Regions from separate parts of the Agromyces atrinae genome, predicted to be linked through region 3. Evidence: predicted binding sites of a transcription regulator. Region 3 holds the regulator's gene; each other region holds the start of a gene.
The links. The regulator HrcA, encoded in region 3, represses chaperone genes, less so after heat shock. The targets are predictions, from matches to a motif close to TTNGCACTCGNNNNNNNCGAGTGCNAA.

Region 1: a site for HrcA is predicted at 1,725-1,751, ahead of groL (chaperonin GroEL). Genes of this name have one in related genera too.
Region 2: a site for HrcA is predicted at 3,059-3,085, ahead of groES (co-chaperone GroES). Genes of this name have one in related genera too.

Annotation. Positions count from the first base shown of each region.
Region 1 covers NZ_JACCBI010000001.1:3,426,992-3,431,764, reverse strand. Annotated here, with positions in the region: gene groL (chaperonin GroEL) at 62-1,681, opposite strand; gene BJ972_RS15845 (DUF3048 domain-containing protein) at 1,825-2,889, opposite strand; gene BJ972_RS15840 (LytR C-terminal domain-containing protein) at 2,945-3,529, opposite strand; gene BJ972_RS15835 (DUF3263 domain-containing protein) at 3,526-3,822, opposite strand; gene msrB (peptide-methionine (R)-S-oxide reductase MsrB) at 4,017-4,418, shown strand; gene BJ972_RS15825 (nitroreductase family protein) at 4,420-4,773, shown strand, end outside.
Region 2 covers NZ_JACCBI010000001.1:1,432,496-1,437,268, forward strand. Annotated here, with positions in the region: gene BJ972_RS06840 (ABC transporter substrate-binding protein) at 45-1,355, opposite strand; gene rarD (EamA family transporter RarD) at 1,560-2,519, opposite strand; gene groES (co-chaperone GroES) at 2,689-2,985, opposite strand; gene BJ972_RS06855 (class I SAM-dependent methyltransferase) at 3,116-4,303, shown strand; gene BJ972_RS06860 (hypothetical protein) at 4,319-4,773, opposite strand, start outside.
Region 3 covers NZ_JACCBI010000001.1:547,444-552,216, reverse strand. Annotated here, with positions in the region: gene dnaJ (molecular chaperone DnaJ) at 1-475, opposite strand, end outside; gene hrcA (heat-inducible transcriptional repressor HrcA) at 495-1,514, opposite strand; gene BJ972_RS02670 (DUF4870 domain-containing protein) at 1,660-2,055, shown strand; gene BJ972_RS02665 (DUF4870 domain-containing protein) at 2,135-2,557, shown strand; gene hemW (radical SAM family heme chaperone HemW) at 2,563-3,789, opposite strand; gene BJ972_RS02655 (DUF1990 domain-containing protein) at 3,792-4,442, opposite strand; gene lepA (translation elongation factor 4) at 4,447-4,773, opposite strand, start outside.

The sequences.
Region 1 (4,773 bases), 2.9 Mb from region 3:
CCTCTCGGGAGACGCCCTTCGTTCAGTTCTATCGAGCCGCGTACAGCTCAGCCGGCGGGACTTAGAAGTCCATGCCGCCCGTGGGGTCGCCGACCGGAGCCGGGTTCTTCTCGGGCTTGTCGGCGACGACGGCCTCGGTGGTGAGGAACAGACCGGCGATCGATGCCGCGTTGAGCAGCGCCGAGCGGGTGACCTTCACCGGGTCGTTGATGCCGGCAGCGAGCATGTCGACGTACTCACCGGTCGCGGCGTTGAGGCCCTGACCGATGGGGAGGTGACGCACCTTGTCGACGACGACGCCGGGCTCGAGGCCCGCGTTGAGGGCGATCTGCTTGAGCGGAGCGTCGATCGCGACGCGAACGATGTTCGCACCGGTCGCCTCGTCGCCCGTGAGCTCGAGCTTCTCGAAAGCGGTCTTGCCGGCCTGGATGAGGGCGACGCCACCACCGGCGACGATGCCCTCTTCGACGGCGGCCTTCGCGTTGCGCACGGCGTCTTCGATGCGGTGCTTGCGCTCCTTGAGCTCGACCTCGGTCGCAGCGCCGGCCTTGATGACGGCGACGCCGCCCGCGAGCTTGGCGAGGCGCTCCTGGAGCTTCTCACGGTCGTAGTCCGAGTCGGTGTTGTCGATCTCGGCACGGATCTGAGCCACGCGACCGGCGATGGCGTCGGCGTCGCCGGCACCCTCGACGATCGTGGTCTCGTCCTTCGTGATGACGACCTTGCGAGCCTGACCGAGCAGGTCGAGGGTCACGTTCTCGAGCTTGAGGCCGACCTCTTCCGAGATGACCTGGCCGCCGGTGAGCGTCGCGATGTCCTGCAGCTGAGCTTTGCGGCGGTCGCCGAAGCCGGGGGCCTTGACGGCGACCGACTTGAAGATGCCACGGATCTTGTTGACGATGAGCGTCGCGAGAGCCTCGCCGTCGACGTCTTCCGCGATGATGAGGAGCTGCTTGCCGGTCTGGATGACCTTGTCGACGATCGGCAGGAGGTCCTTGATGTTCGAGACCTTCGAGTTGACGATCAGGATGTAGGGGTCTTCGAAGACCGCTTCCTGGCGCTCGGGGTCGGTCACGAAGTACGCCGACAGGAAGCCCTTGTCGAAGCGCATGCCCTCGGTGAGCTCGAGCTCGGTGCCGAAGGTGTTCGACTCCTCGACGGTGACGACGCCTTCCTTGCCGACCTTGTCGATGGCCTCGGCGATGATCGCGCCGATGGTCTCGTCACCGGCGGAGATCGAAGCGGTCGCGGCGATCTCTTCCTTCGTCTCGACCTCCTTCGCGGCGCTGATGAGCTCGGCGGTCACTGCGGCGACGGCCTTCTCGATTCCGCGCTTGAGGCTGATGGGGTCGGCGCCAGCGGCGACGTTGCGGAGGCCTTCGCGGACGAGGGCCTGAGCGAGGACGACCGAGGTGGTCGTGCCGTCACCGGCGACGTCGTCGGTCTTCTTGGCGACCTCCTTGACGAGCTCCGCACCGATCTTCTCGTACGGGTCGTCGAGCTCAATCTCCTTGGCGATCGACACGCCATCGTTGGTGATCGTGGGGGCGCCCCACTTCTTCTCGAGGACGACGTTGCGACCGCGCGGGCCGAGCGTCACCTTGACGGCGTCCGCGAGCGTGTTGAGGCCACGCTCGAGGCCGCGACGGGCCTCCTCGTTGAAAGCAATGATCTTTGCCATGTGTGTTTCTCGTCCTTTCCCGGACGTCTTCGAGAGTTCTGGGTTAGCACTTGAATCGAGTGAGTGCTAATTCGATTCTGGCACTCGCCACCATGGAGTGCAAGCTACGTGACGCCCGTCGCGAGCAACGGAGAGGCGGTTCGCTACGGGAGGAACTCGATGATGCCGTAGTCGGGGATGAGTTCGACCCACGTGTTGCCGGGAGCGAGGCGCAGCGGGCTGCCGTCGTCGGCGGTGAGCACGATCGGCGACGTCGCGGAGTCCTTCGACCACGTGCCGTGCGCGGTCACGCCGCCGACCGAGAGCCATGCCTCGCCGGAGCCGACCATGACGGTCTTCGGCACCTCGCCGTACGACCAGTCGATGCCGACACGCAGGGTCACGACATTCGTCGACTGCACCGGGGCACCGGATGCCTCGAGGTCGGGAGCGCCCTCCTGCGAGCGCATCCACACCGATCCCTCGGCGTTCCAGCCCCAGCTCGGCCACCGCTCGTCGGAGAAGCGCAGGTTGATCGTCGACGTCGGCGTCGCCGCATACGACTCGGCCGCGAGCGGCGTCGCCGAGCCGTAGGCGAACTGCGGCGCGGGCGCCGGCAGGTCGAGGTGACGGTTCACGGCCTCGGCGGAACGCAGGATCACGTCGTGGGGCCCGGGCCGCTCGTCGGCGCGGTAGTAGAGGCCCGTGTCGTCGTAGTCGAAGACGATGTTCACGACGGGCGCGGCCATCATCATGCCGACGAAGACGTCCTGCCCGCCCGAGTAGGCGATGATGCCGCCGAACGGCGACACGATGTCGGGGTCCATCGGGCGGATCGATCGCACGGGGCCGATCTCGTCGGGCAGCTGGCTGTGCCACACGGCGACGTAGCGCGTGATGCCGCCCTCGACGAGCTCTTCGAACACGATGTCGGTCGCGTTGAGCGCGATGTGCGGACGCGCCTCGACGTGGTTGTCGATCTTCGCGGCGAGACTCGGGCGCGTGAGCGACCCCGGTTCGACGAGCGTGCCGCGAAGCGGAGCGGCCGCGAGTCCCACGGCGTTGCCCTGCTCGCCCGGAACGGGACGGGGGTCGACCGTCGGGGTCGGATCCGGCAGGAGCGAGGCCCCCGCGCAGCCCGAGACGGCGACGGAGACTGCGGCGACGAGAGCGAGGAGGGCGCCGGCGCGACGCCGGGGCGCGCGCTTCGACGGTGTTGAGCCGATCACAGCGACAGCGTAGTGTCCACGTCCGCGCTGGTCGCCCTCCGACACGCGCCGCCCGTCAGCCCGCGACGAGGGCGGCGTAATCGGCGCCCAGCACGACGACGAGGGAGGCGCCGGCCTCGGCGAACTCGGTCCCCTCACGAACCTCCGTCGTTCCGAGGGACTGCGCGATGCCTCGCGCCGCGCCTTCGAGCTCGGGTGTCGCGTAGACGACGACCGTCGACTGCACGGTGTCTTCGTCGGCGTTCGCCGTCACATCGATCGTGAGACCCGCTGCGGTGAGCGCCTCGGCCGCCGTCGCGGCGAGACCCGACGTCGAGGTGCCGTTCAGCACCATCACCGGTGTGGCCGGGTCGAGGGTCGGCTCGGCGGTCTGCACGGGCTCGTCGGAGGGCGTCTCCTCGGCCGAGGAACCCGGGAGGATGCGGAGGAGCTCGTTGTTGTAGAGCGAGATCGTGACGATGCCCGCGACGACGAGGACGACGGTCGCGAGTGCAGCCCAGCCGAAGGTCACCCAGCGGCGGCCGGGCTGGAGCGGCGCACGGTGCGCACCGACGCGTTCGATGTCGCTGGGGGCCTGATCGAAGCGATCAGAGGGGAACTTCTGGGCCATGACGTGCGAGAGCTTTCCGGTCGGCGTCAATCGCGGTGGGAACCGAGACCCAGCGATCGAAGCGACCGTGCCGCAGCGCGCGCGTCACGAACTCGTTGCAGTCTCTTGACGAGCATCGGGTCGAACGCGAGGGCTCCGGGCGAATCGATGAGACCGCCGAGTACCTGATAATACCGGGTCGACGAGAATCCGAACTCGTCGCGGATCGCCTCCTCTTTGGCGCCAGCGTGCTGCCACCACGAGCGCTCGAACACGAGGATGCGTTCGTCGCGATCACTGAGCGGCGAGCGTGCAGCGTCGCCGCTGGGTTCGGATGACTGCATTCCCACCTCCCCGGTCGTTGTTCCCCACATACTAAGCAGCGAAACCGAGCGGGGGTCGTGCGCCGATCGGCAGGTCAAGATCCCGTACAGCGGACACAGGTTGCCGTGTCATCCTGGGAACACCGCAGGGTGCACCATGGTTGGGTTAGAGGGTGCGCCGAGTCGGGCGCACCGGTGCCAGGAAGGGAAAGCCCATGGGTTACAACGTGTCGAAGTCCGAGGACCAGTGGCGCGACGAGCTCGGCGCCGATCAGTTCGCCGTTCTCCGCGAGGCCGCCACCGAGCGCCCGTGGACGGGTGAGCTCCTCGACGAAGAGCGCGCCGGCATCTATGCCTGTGCGGCGTGCAACGCAGAACTGTTCAAGAGCGGGACCAAGTTCGACTCCGGGTGCGGATGGCCGAGCTTCTACGAGTCGGTCCGCCCCGACGCCGTGGAGCTCATCGAGGACAACACCCTCGGCATGGTGCGCACCGAGGTGCGTTGCGCGAGCTGCGGCTCCCACCTCGGCCACGTCTTCCCCGACGGTTTCGGAACGCCGACCGGCGACCGCTACTGCATGAACTCCATCGCACTCGACTTCACGCCCGAGGCCTGACGTGGGCTCGGCCTTCGAGGCGGCCCTCGCACGGCGCTCGCGTTCGAAGGTCACCGACGACGCTCCGAGCCATGCCGAGCTGATCGACCTGATCGGCGCGGCCGGTCGCGTCGCCGACCATTCGTCGCTACGGCCGTGGCGGCTCATCGCGCTGCGCGGCAAGGCTCGCGCGCGCCTCGGTCGCGCGCTCGCCCGGGCGGCCGGACGATCGGCGGAGGATGCCGGCAAGTACGAACGCAAGGCCGAGCGCGCACCGCTCATCATCGCCGTCGTCTACTCGCCGAAGAAGAGCTCGAAGGTGCCCTCGTGGGAGCAGGAGGCCGTCGCCTCGGGCGTCGCCCACATGCTGAGCCTG
Region 2 (4,773 bases), 890 kb from region 3:
GCCGAAGCCGGGGCCCTTCTCAGTCACTCAGTGAGGGTTGATGATCAACCGTCACCGATGCGGCTGTAGGTGTTGTCGGCGTTGAACTCGAAGATGCCGATCGTCGCCTCGGTCGGGTCACCGTTCGAGTCGAACGTGATCGGGCCGGAGGCTCCGTCGTAGTCGATCTGCTTGCCCTCGGCGAGGAGCTTCACACCATCGGCGTACGTCGTGACCTTCTCGCCGTCGCCCGAGCCGCCCGAGACCTGCTGGAGGTACTTGGCGATCTCGGTCGCGTCGGTGCTGTTGGCCGCGTAAGCCGCGAGCGCGATGAGCACGACGGCGTCGTACGACTCGGCTGCGTAGCTGTAGTCGGTCAGGTCGGGGTCGACGCCGAGGAGGCGGTCGGTGAAGTCACCGAGGCTTCCCGTGTCGAGACCGGGCAGCGTGCCCTTCGAGCCCTCGATGAGGTTCGGAGCGAAGTCGGCGCTGTAGTCGGCGAGGTTGCCGTCAACGTAGTACAGCTTGTCGCCGGGGAAGCCGGAACCGACGAGTGCGGGCGTGATGACCTTGGCCTGGTCGAACGTGATCAGAGCGATCGCGTCGGGGTTGGCCGCCGTGACCTCGGAGATCTGCGCGTCGAAGCTCGAGTCACCCTCGTTGAAGAGCGATTCGGCGACGACCTCGCCACCGGCCGCCTCGAAGGCGTCCTTGGTGAACTGGGCGAGACCGGTTCCGTAAGCGTCGTTCAGCACGATGAGGCCGAGCGTCTGGTTGCCGTCGTCGGCGATCAGGTTGCCGAGCACCTCGCCCTGCAGGACGTCGGACGGAGCCGTGCGCCAGTACAGGCCGTTGTCGTTGTAGGTCGTGAAGTCGGCCGAGGTGTTGGCGGGCGAGAACTGGATGACGTTCGCGGCGACGATCTGGTCGATGACCGTCTTCGAAACACCCGACGACGCTGCACCGATGATGGCCGAGACGTCCTGCGAGAGGAGGTCGGTGACCGAGACGGTCGCGGTGTCGGTCGTGGTGTCACCCGAGTCGCGGAAGACGACCTCGACGTTGACCCCTGCGGCTGCCTCGTTGACCTCGTCGACACCGAGCTGGACGCCGGCTTCCTCGGGCGGGCCGAGGAACGCGAGAGCGCCACTCTGCGGGAGGATCGTGCCGATCTTGAGGTCGAGCGCGCGCTCTCCCTCGGCGATGGGAAGGGCTTCCGACGCGTCGGCTGTGGCCTCGGCGGTCTCGGAGGGGGTCGTGGCTGTGCCACCCGTGCTGCACGCGGTCAGGAGGAGGGCACTAGCACCCGCGAGGGCGATACCCGTCCAGACTGCACGTGACGAGCGGGAGGCCGTAGCCCGTGCGAATACGCTCATGGTGCTCCTTGGGACTCAGAAATGCATCATCAAGCGCCGTGACCGACGCCGTTGTTTGACAGTAAGGCCGCGTATTACGCGAAACAAGTCAGTGCGGTAACAACCATGTAACAGCGCTTGAATCGTTATCGGGCCGTCACCGAAGAGGCCTCCACGCAGGAAAAGTGTGACGCGAGGCGCTTCGCGCGCACGATTGCGTCGTGACTAGGGCGCCGGATCGACGACCTCGGCGAGCCGTGATCGGCGTGCACCCCGCCCCGCGCGCACCGCGACGTCGACGGTCAGCACGATGAGCGCGACCCAGACGAGCGAGAAACCGATCCAGCGCTCAAGCGGCATCGGTTCGCTCAGGATGACGACTCCGACCGCGAACTGCATGATGGGCGCGAGGTACTGGATGAAGCCCATGTACACGAGCGGCAGGCGTCGTGCCGCTGCGGCGAAGAAGAGAAGAGGTACGGCCGTGACGACGCCGGCGCTCACGAGCAGGGCCGCGTGCCACGGACCGGCGGTTCCGAACGTGAGCCCCGTCGTGGATGCCAGCACGATGAGCGTCACGACCGACACCGGTGCGAGCCACGCCGTCTCGAGCGTCAGCCCCGATGCCGCGTCGACGCGGGGGCCGACGCGCTTCTTGATGAGGCCGTAGAAGCCGAACGAGAACGCGAGGATGAGGGCGATCCACGGCGGCTGGCCGTACCCGAACGAGAGGACGAGCACGGCGACGACGCTGATCCCGACCGCCACCCACTGCGCGGGGCGCAGGCGCTCCCGCTCGACGAGGACGCCGAGGAACACCGTGACGATCGGATTGATGAAGTAGCCGAGCGAAGCCTCGACGACGTGCCCCGTGAGGGTCGCCAGCACGTAGGTCTGCCAGTTCACGAAGATGAGGAGCCCGGCGAGCCCCATGGTGAGCACGACGCGACGCGAGCGCAGAACCTCGCGGAAGGAGCGCCACCCGCCCCGCATCACCGTCAGGAGCAGGGCGCAGAAGATGAGCGAGAAGAGGATGCGCCACGCGACGATCTCGAACGGACCGCTCGGCGCAAGAGCGAGGAAGTAGAGAGGGAGCATGCCCCACAGCGCGTAGGCGCTGAAGGCGTACGCGAAGCCGGAGCCGTTCTTCGGCGAATCGCCCGGGCGCGCTGCGGCATCGCTAATCGAACGGGGTGTCGATCGATCGGGCTGCGTCACCGTCCGACTCTACTGCGGCCCCGGTGCGCGAGCGACGGCGCGCCCTGCCATCCTGCGGAGCATTCCTGCCTCTGCGGCCGCGCACGACGAAGGGCCCGGAGGCTCTGCCTCCGGGCCCTTCGTACGGTGCGCGTCCTTAGCGGACGACGACGGCGAGGACGTCGCGCGCCGAGAGGACGAGGAAGTCCTCACCGGCGTACTTGACCTCGGTTCCGCCGTACTTCGAGTAGATCACCTTGTCGCCGACGGCGACGTCGAGCGGCACGCGGTTACCGTTGTCATCGATGCGACCGGGTCCGACAGCGACGACCTCGCCCTCCTGGGGCTTTTCCTTCGCGGTGTCGGGGATCACGAGGCCCGAAGCGGTGGTCTGCTCTGCTTCGACCTGCTTGATGACGATGCGATCCTCGAGCGGCTTGATGGAAACCGACACGGTTGACCTCTTTCTAACTGAAGACTGGTTAGCAACCTCAGGGTGAGAGTGCTAAATCGAGTTTAGGGGTCTGCTGGCAGTCTCGCAACGCGAGTGCCAACACCGTGTAACGCGGGATAGTGTGTGGGGCGTGGATCGCCCCGAGCTCGTCGAATTGCTGTCACCCGAGGGGCTGCGCCTTCTCGACTCCCTCCCCCCGTGGACCCCGTCGCTCGACGCGGTGAAGGCGGTGAGCGATCTGCGTCGCCTCGGCCACTCCCCCGCACTCGTCTCCGCCGTCCTCACGCAGTCGAGGCTCCGTGCGAAGGCGCGAGCCAAGTTCGGCGAGTTCGCCGACCGGATGCTCTTCACCGAACCGGGACTCGAGCAGGCCACACGACTGTCGGTCGCGGCCATCCATGCGGGCCGCTTCGACGCCGCCGGCGTGCGCCATGTCGCCGACCTCGGGTGCGGCATCGGCGGCGACGCGCTCGCCTTCGCCGCTGTCGACCTCGACGTCACGGCGGCCGACATCGACGACACGACCGCGGTCATCGCCTCGTTCAACCTCGCTCCGTGGTCGGGCGCGCGAGCTCTCAACGCCGCTGCCGAAGACGTCGACCTCACGGGAATCGACGGCGTGTGGCTCGACCCTGCACGTCGAACGACGACGGGTGGACGAACCACCCGTCTCGCGAACGCCGCCGACTACTCGCCGAGCCTCGACTTCGGATTCGCGCTCGCGAGCGACCGAGCCGTCGGAATGAAGCTCGGTCCGGGAACCGATCGCGACGTGATCCCCGACGAAGCCGAAGCGCAGTGGGTCTCGGTCGACGGCGACGTCGTCGAGCTCGCGCTCTGGTTCGGCCCGCTCGCACGCCCCGGCGTCAAGCGCGCTGCTCTCGTCATCGCGCGCGGCGCCGCACACGAGCTGACGAACGATGCGGACTCGGCCGATGAGCCCGTCGGAGACCTCGGTGACTACCTCTATGAACCCGACGGGGCCGTCATCCGTTCGCGGCTCATCGGCGACCTCGCGCGCCGTCTCGACGCTCGCATGCTGAGCGAGGGCATCGCCTACCTGACCGCGGATGCCGGTGCCGAGACCCCGTTCGCAACCCGATTCCGGATCCTTGAGCACCTCCCCACCGATGAGAAGAAGCTTCGCGTCGCCCTGCGGGAACGCGAGATCGGTGTGCTCGAGATCAAGAAGCGCGGGATCGACGTCGACCCCGCTCAGCTGAGGAAGCGGCTGCAGCTGCGGGGCGAGTCGTCGGCGACGATCGTGATGACGCGTCAGGCCGGTCGGCACGTGACGCTTCTCGTCGAGCGAGTCTGACCGGGTGAGCGCCCGTCAGATGACGGGCGTCGGAACCGCAGCGAGATAGAAGTAGAACCAGAGTCCGCAGAACACGAGCCCGGCGGCACCCGTGGCGACACCGAGGAACGCCGCGGCTCGACCGTGTTCTTCACGGCGAAGGCCGAGGGCGCCGAACACGACGGCGGCGAGCGACAGGGGCGCGAGCCACCCGACGAAGAGCGAGCCGACGAGGCCCATGACGCCGGCGATCGCGCCGATCATGCTGAAGACGTGTCGCTGCACGGAGTCTTCGTAGACCTCGGTGTCGACCTCGTCGTAGACCGGGCGGTGGATGACGAGGAGCTGGCCTGTCGGAGTGCGCCGGATCTCGCCGGTGTCGAGTGGAAGATCGTACTCACGCGGGCGCGGCTCGGCCGGAGCTGGCGCGTTCGGCAGCGGGATCTCGCCCGAGACCGCGCGGTGCTGACCGTGGCGGGTCTCGGAACGAG
Region 3 (4,773 bases):
TGCTGCCCGAGCCGTGGCAGATGTCGCACGTGACGGGCGACGTGCCCGGCTGGCAGCACGAACCGTTGCACGTCTCGCAGCGGATCGCGGTGTCGACCTCGAGGTCGCGGTGCGTGCCGAACACGACCTCTTGCAGGTCGACCTCGACGCGGATGAGCGCGTCCTGACCCCGCTCGCTGCGCGAACGCGGGCCGCGCGATTGGCCGCCGCCCCCGAAGAAGGTCTCGAAGATGTCGCCGAAGCCGCCGAAGTTCTGGCCGCCCATGCCGCCCTGGCCGCCGCGGTCGTACTGCTCGCGCTGCCGCGGGTCGCTCAGCACGTCATACGCGTGCGTGACCTCCTTGAAGCGCTCCGACGCCTCGGCACCCGGGTTCACATCGGGGTGCAGCTGACGGGCGAGGCGTCGGTACGCCTTCTTGATCTCTTCGGTCGACGCGTCGCGCGCGACCCCGAGGACCTCGTAGTGGTCTGCCACAGGGGCGAGTCCTTTCGAATCAGTTGTCGCCGAGAAGGCGGGAGAGGTAACGGGCCACCGCGCGAACCGCGACGATGTTGCCCGAATAGTCCATGCGGGTCGGCCCCAGCACGCCGAGCCGCGAGAAGCCCGTCGCCGTGTTGAGGAAGCCCGTCGAGACGACGGAGGCGTCGCCGAGACCGAACGCCGCGTTCTCGCGGCCGATGCGCACGGCTACGCCGCTCACATCGTTCGTCATCTCTCCGAACAACCGGAGGAGCACGACTTGTTCCTCGATCGCCTCGATCACTCCGAGGATGTTGCCGGAGAAGTCCTGTTCGGTGCGCACGAGGTTCGCGGCGCCCGCGACGACGAGCCGCTCGTGACGCTGGGCGCCGGCTTGCTCGCCGAGCGCCTGCACGATCGTGCGCACCACGGCATCGTTGGCCGGTCCGAGATCGTCGCCCGTTGCGAGCCGCTCGACGGCATCGGCAAGCGCGAGGCCGCCGATCGCCGTGTTGATGCGGGCGCGGGCATCGCCGAGCACCGATTCGTCGATGACCGTCGGCAGTTCGACGATGCGCTGCTCGACGTGGCCGTTGTCGGCGATGAGGACCGTGAGCACGCGGGCCTCGCCGAGGGGCACGAGCTCGACGTGACGCACGCGGGCCGAACCGAAGGTCGGGTACTGCACGACCGCGAGCTGCTGGGTGAGCTGGGCGAGCAGGCGGACGGTGCGCGAGAGCAGTTCGTCGAGGTCGCTCGATTCGCCGAGGAACACCTCGATGGCCTGTCGCTGGGCGGGGCTCAGAGGGCGACCGTCGGTCAGCTGGTCGACGAAAACGCGGTATCCCTTGTCGGTGGGGATGCGGCCGGAGGACGTGTGCGGAGCCGCGATGAGCTCCTCTTCTTCGAGGAGCGCCATGTCGTTGCGGATCGTCGCAGCGGAGACGCCGAACGAATGCCGGTCGACGATCGTCTTGGAGCCGACGGGCTCGCGCGACGCGACGTAATCCTGCACGATGGCACGCAGCACGGCGAGGGCACGGTCCGAGACCACGGACGACTCCTCTCGCTTAGCACTCACAATCCGGGAGTGCTAATCATATCGCGTCATCCTGGCCGCAATCGTTGCCGCCCCGGCGAGGCAGCAGTAGTTTGTCGCTGTACCTCGACACCACCCCCCGAACACCGGAGACCCCACCATGACCGATCCGAATCAGCCGACTCCCCCGAGCGACGGACAGCAGAACCCCTACGGACAGGCCGCCGCCCAGCCGCTGAAGCCCGCCGACGACGTGCTGTGGGGCTCCCTCGCCCACCTCGGCGGCATCGTCGGCTTCCTGCCGTCGCTCATCATCTGGCTCGTCCTGAAGGACCGCGGGCCCTTCACGAACACCGAGGCGAAGGAAGCGCTGAACTTCCAGATCACGATCGCCATCGTCTACGTGATCGGTCTCGTGCTGACCGTGATCCTCATCGGCGGCCTCATCAGCCTCGCCGCGTGGGTCGTCAGCATCATCTTCTCGATCCTCGGCTTCCTCAAGGCGAAGCAGGGCGAGCACTACCGCTACCCCTTCGCCCTCCGACTCATCAAGTAAGGGCGAGCCGGACTCAAGCCACCGCGGCTCTGTGCCACAGTGGTCTGACCCGGTTCATTACAGCCTCGACAGGAGAGACATGTCCGAGTTCCCGCCTTCCGCACCTCCGCCCGCCGCACCGCCGCCTCCCGGCAACCCGTACGGGCAGCCGACCCAGCTGAGCCCTGCCGACGAGAAGCTGTGGGCGACGCTCATCCACATCGGCGGAATCTTCTTCTCGTTCCTGCCTGCCCTCATCGGCTACCTGATCCTGAAGGACAAGGGCCCGTTCATCCGGCTGCACACCGCCGCCGCGCTGAACTTCCAGATCTCCATCACGATCTACATCGTCGGCCTGTACATCCTCGGCTCGATCCTGCTGTTCGTCTTCGTGGGCATCGTGTTCTACATCGCCGCCTTCGCAGTCGGAGTCGCGGCGATCGTGTTCATGATCCTCGCGGCCGTCGCTGCGAACAAGGGTCAGCCGTACAGCTACCCGCTCACGATCACCTTCGTGCGCTGATCTGATCAGTCGCCGAGCAGCCGTCTGACGACGGCGTCCGCGAGAAGCCGCCCTCTCCGCGTCAACACGATGCGACCCGAGAGGGCGGCTTTCGCGTCGATGAGCTCATCCGCGATGAGGCCCGCGACAGCATGCCGCCCTTCGGCCTCGAGCGTCGATACGGCGAGGCCCTCGCGGATGCGCGAGAGCAGCAGAACCCGTTCGACGTGACGCGTCGCATCGTCGAGGGTCTCGCGACCGGCCGCGGGCGAGACGCCCGAATGCATGCGCTCGGCGTACGCCGCGGGATGCTTGACGTTCCACCAGCGCACGCCGCCGACGTGGCTGTGGGCTCCCGGGCCGACGCCCCACCAGTCATCCCCCCGCCAATAGGCGAGGTTGTGACGACTGCGATGACGGATGTCGGTCGCCCAGTTGCTCACTTCGTACCACTCGAGCCCGGCCGAGCCGAGCTTCTCGTCGACGTACTCGTACATGTCGGCCTGGAGGTCGTCGTCGGGGGCCGCGACCTCCCCGCGCTTGATCTGTCGGGCGAGCTTCGTGCCGTCTTCGACGATGAGGGCGTACGCGCTCACGTGGTCGGGCCGTTCGGCGAGCACGGCGTCGACGCTCGTCGCCCAGTCGTCGAGCGACTCCCCCGGCGTGCCGTAGATGAGGTCGAGACTCACGTCGAGTCCGGCTTCGCGCGCCCACGCGACGACGAGCGGGATGCGCTCGGGATCGTGCGTGCGCTCGAGGGTCGCGAGCACGTGCGGCACCGCCGACTGCATGCCGAAGGAGACGCGCGTGAACCCGCCGTCGGCGAGGCGCGCGAGGTAGTCGCGATCGACCGAGTCGGGGTTCGCCTCGGTCGTGACCTCGGCGTCGGCGGCGATTCCGTGCGTCGTGCGCACCTCGGCGAGCATGCGCACGAGATCGTCGACGGGGAGGAGCGTGGGCGTGCCGCCGCCGAAGAAGACCGTCGACGCCGCACGGGAGGGAACGGATGACTCGCGCAGCACCCGCACCGAGTCGCGCAGCTCGGCGATGGCCTCGTCGGCGTAATCCGACTGCTTCGCGCCGCGCAGCTCGGGGGTCGTGTAGGTGTTGAAGTCGCAGTAGCCGCAGCGCACCCGGCAGAACGGCACGTGGATGTACACGCCGAACGCGCGCTCGTCGGCATCCACGGCGGCCGAGGCCGGCAGGAGTCCGTCGAGAGGTGCGGGATCGCCGAGGGGTAGGGCTCCGGGCATCGTCAGCCGGCGACCGTCGTGGGATGCAGCGCCCGCAGGTACCGCGCCACGAACTTCTTCTGGATGCGCCGGATGATCGGCCAGACGAGACGGTACCGCGTGGTCGCGGGCCGCGAGAGCTGGCGGATCGTGAGCCACACCGAGCCGTCGTCGTGCCGATCGACGATGAAGCACTCCTCGCCGCTCAGCGGGTGGCCGGGCAGCGTGCCGATGCCGTAGCCGACGCGGTCGGGCTCTTCGATGACGAAGACGATTCGCATGGGGGCATCGAACTCGAAGGGACCGACCGAGAGCTTCTGCACGGCCGTCATGCCGGGTGCGATCCACGGCGTTCCGTCTTCGGTGAATCGCGCTTCGGGGCGGGCATCCGGCTGCTTCTCGAGCGGCGTGCCGTCGGGGCCGTAGACGATGCCCTGATACTGCTCGCCCGTTCCCGGGCTGATGTCGTCGAGGCGGATGCCGCTGTTGAGCGGGATGCCCCAGGTGAGGAGCGCGTGCGTGGCCGCCTCGAACCGGTCGTCGCCTGATCCGAGCCGGATGGCGTTCTCGCTCACGCGGTAACCGGTCGGCGGGAAGGTCAAGAGGTCAGGCGCGAGGGTGCCGCCGATCGCCCCGTAGGTGACCGCGTGATCGGTGAACGTACTCCGTCGCATGGCGCTACTTCTTGTCTTTCTTCTCCACGTCACCCGAGAGCGCGGCGATGAACGCCTCCTGAGGGACCTCGACGCGTCCGACCATCTTCATGCGCTTCTTTCCCTCCTTCTGCTTCTCGAGAAGCTTGCGCTTGCGCGAGATGTCGCCGCCGTAGCACTTCGCCAGGACGTCCTTACGCATGGCACGGATCGACTCGCGCGCGATGATGCGTGCACCGATCGCGGCCTGGATGGGAACCTCGAACTGCTGGCGCGGGATGAGCTCGCGAAGGCGCCCCGTCATGAGCACGCCGTACGCGTAGGCCTTGTCGCGGTGCACGATCGCCGAGAA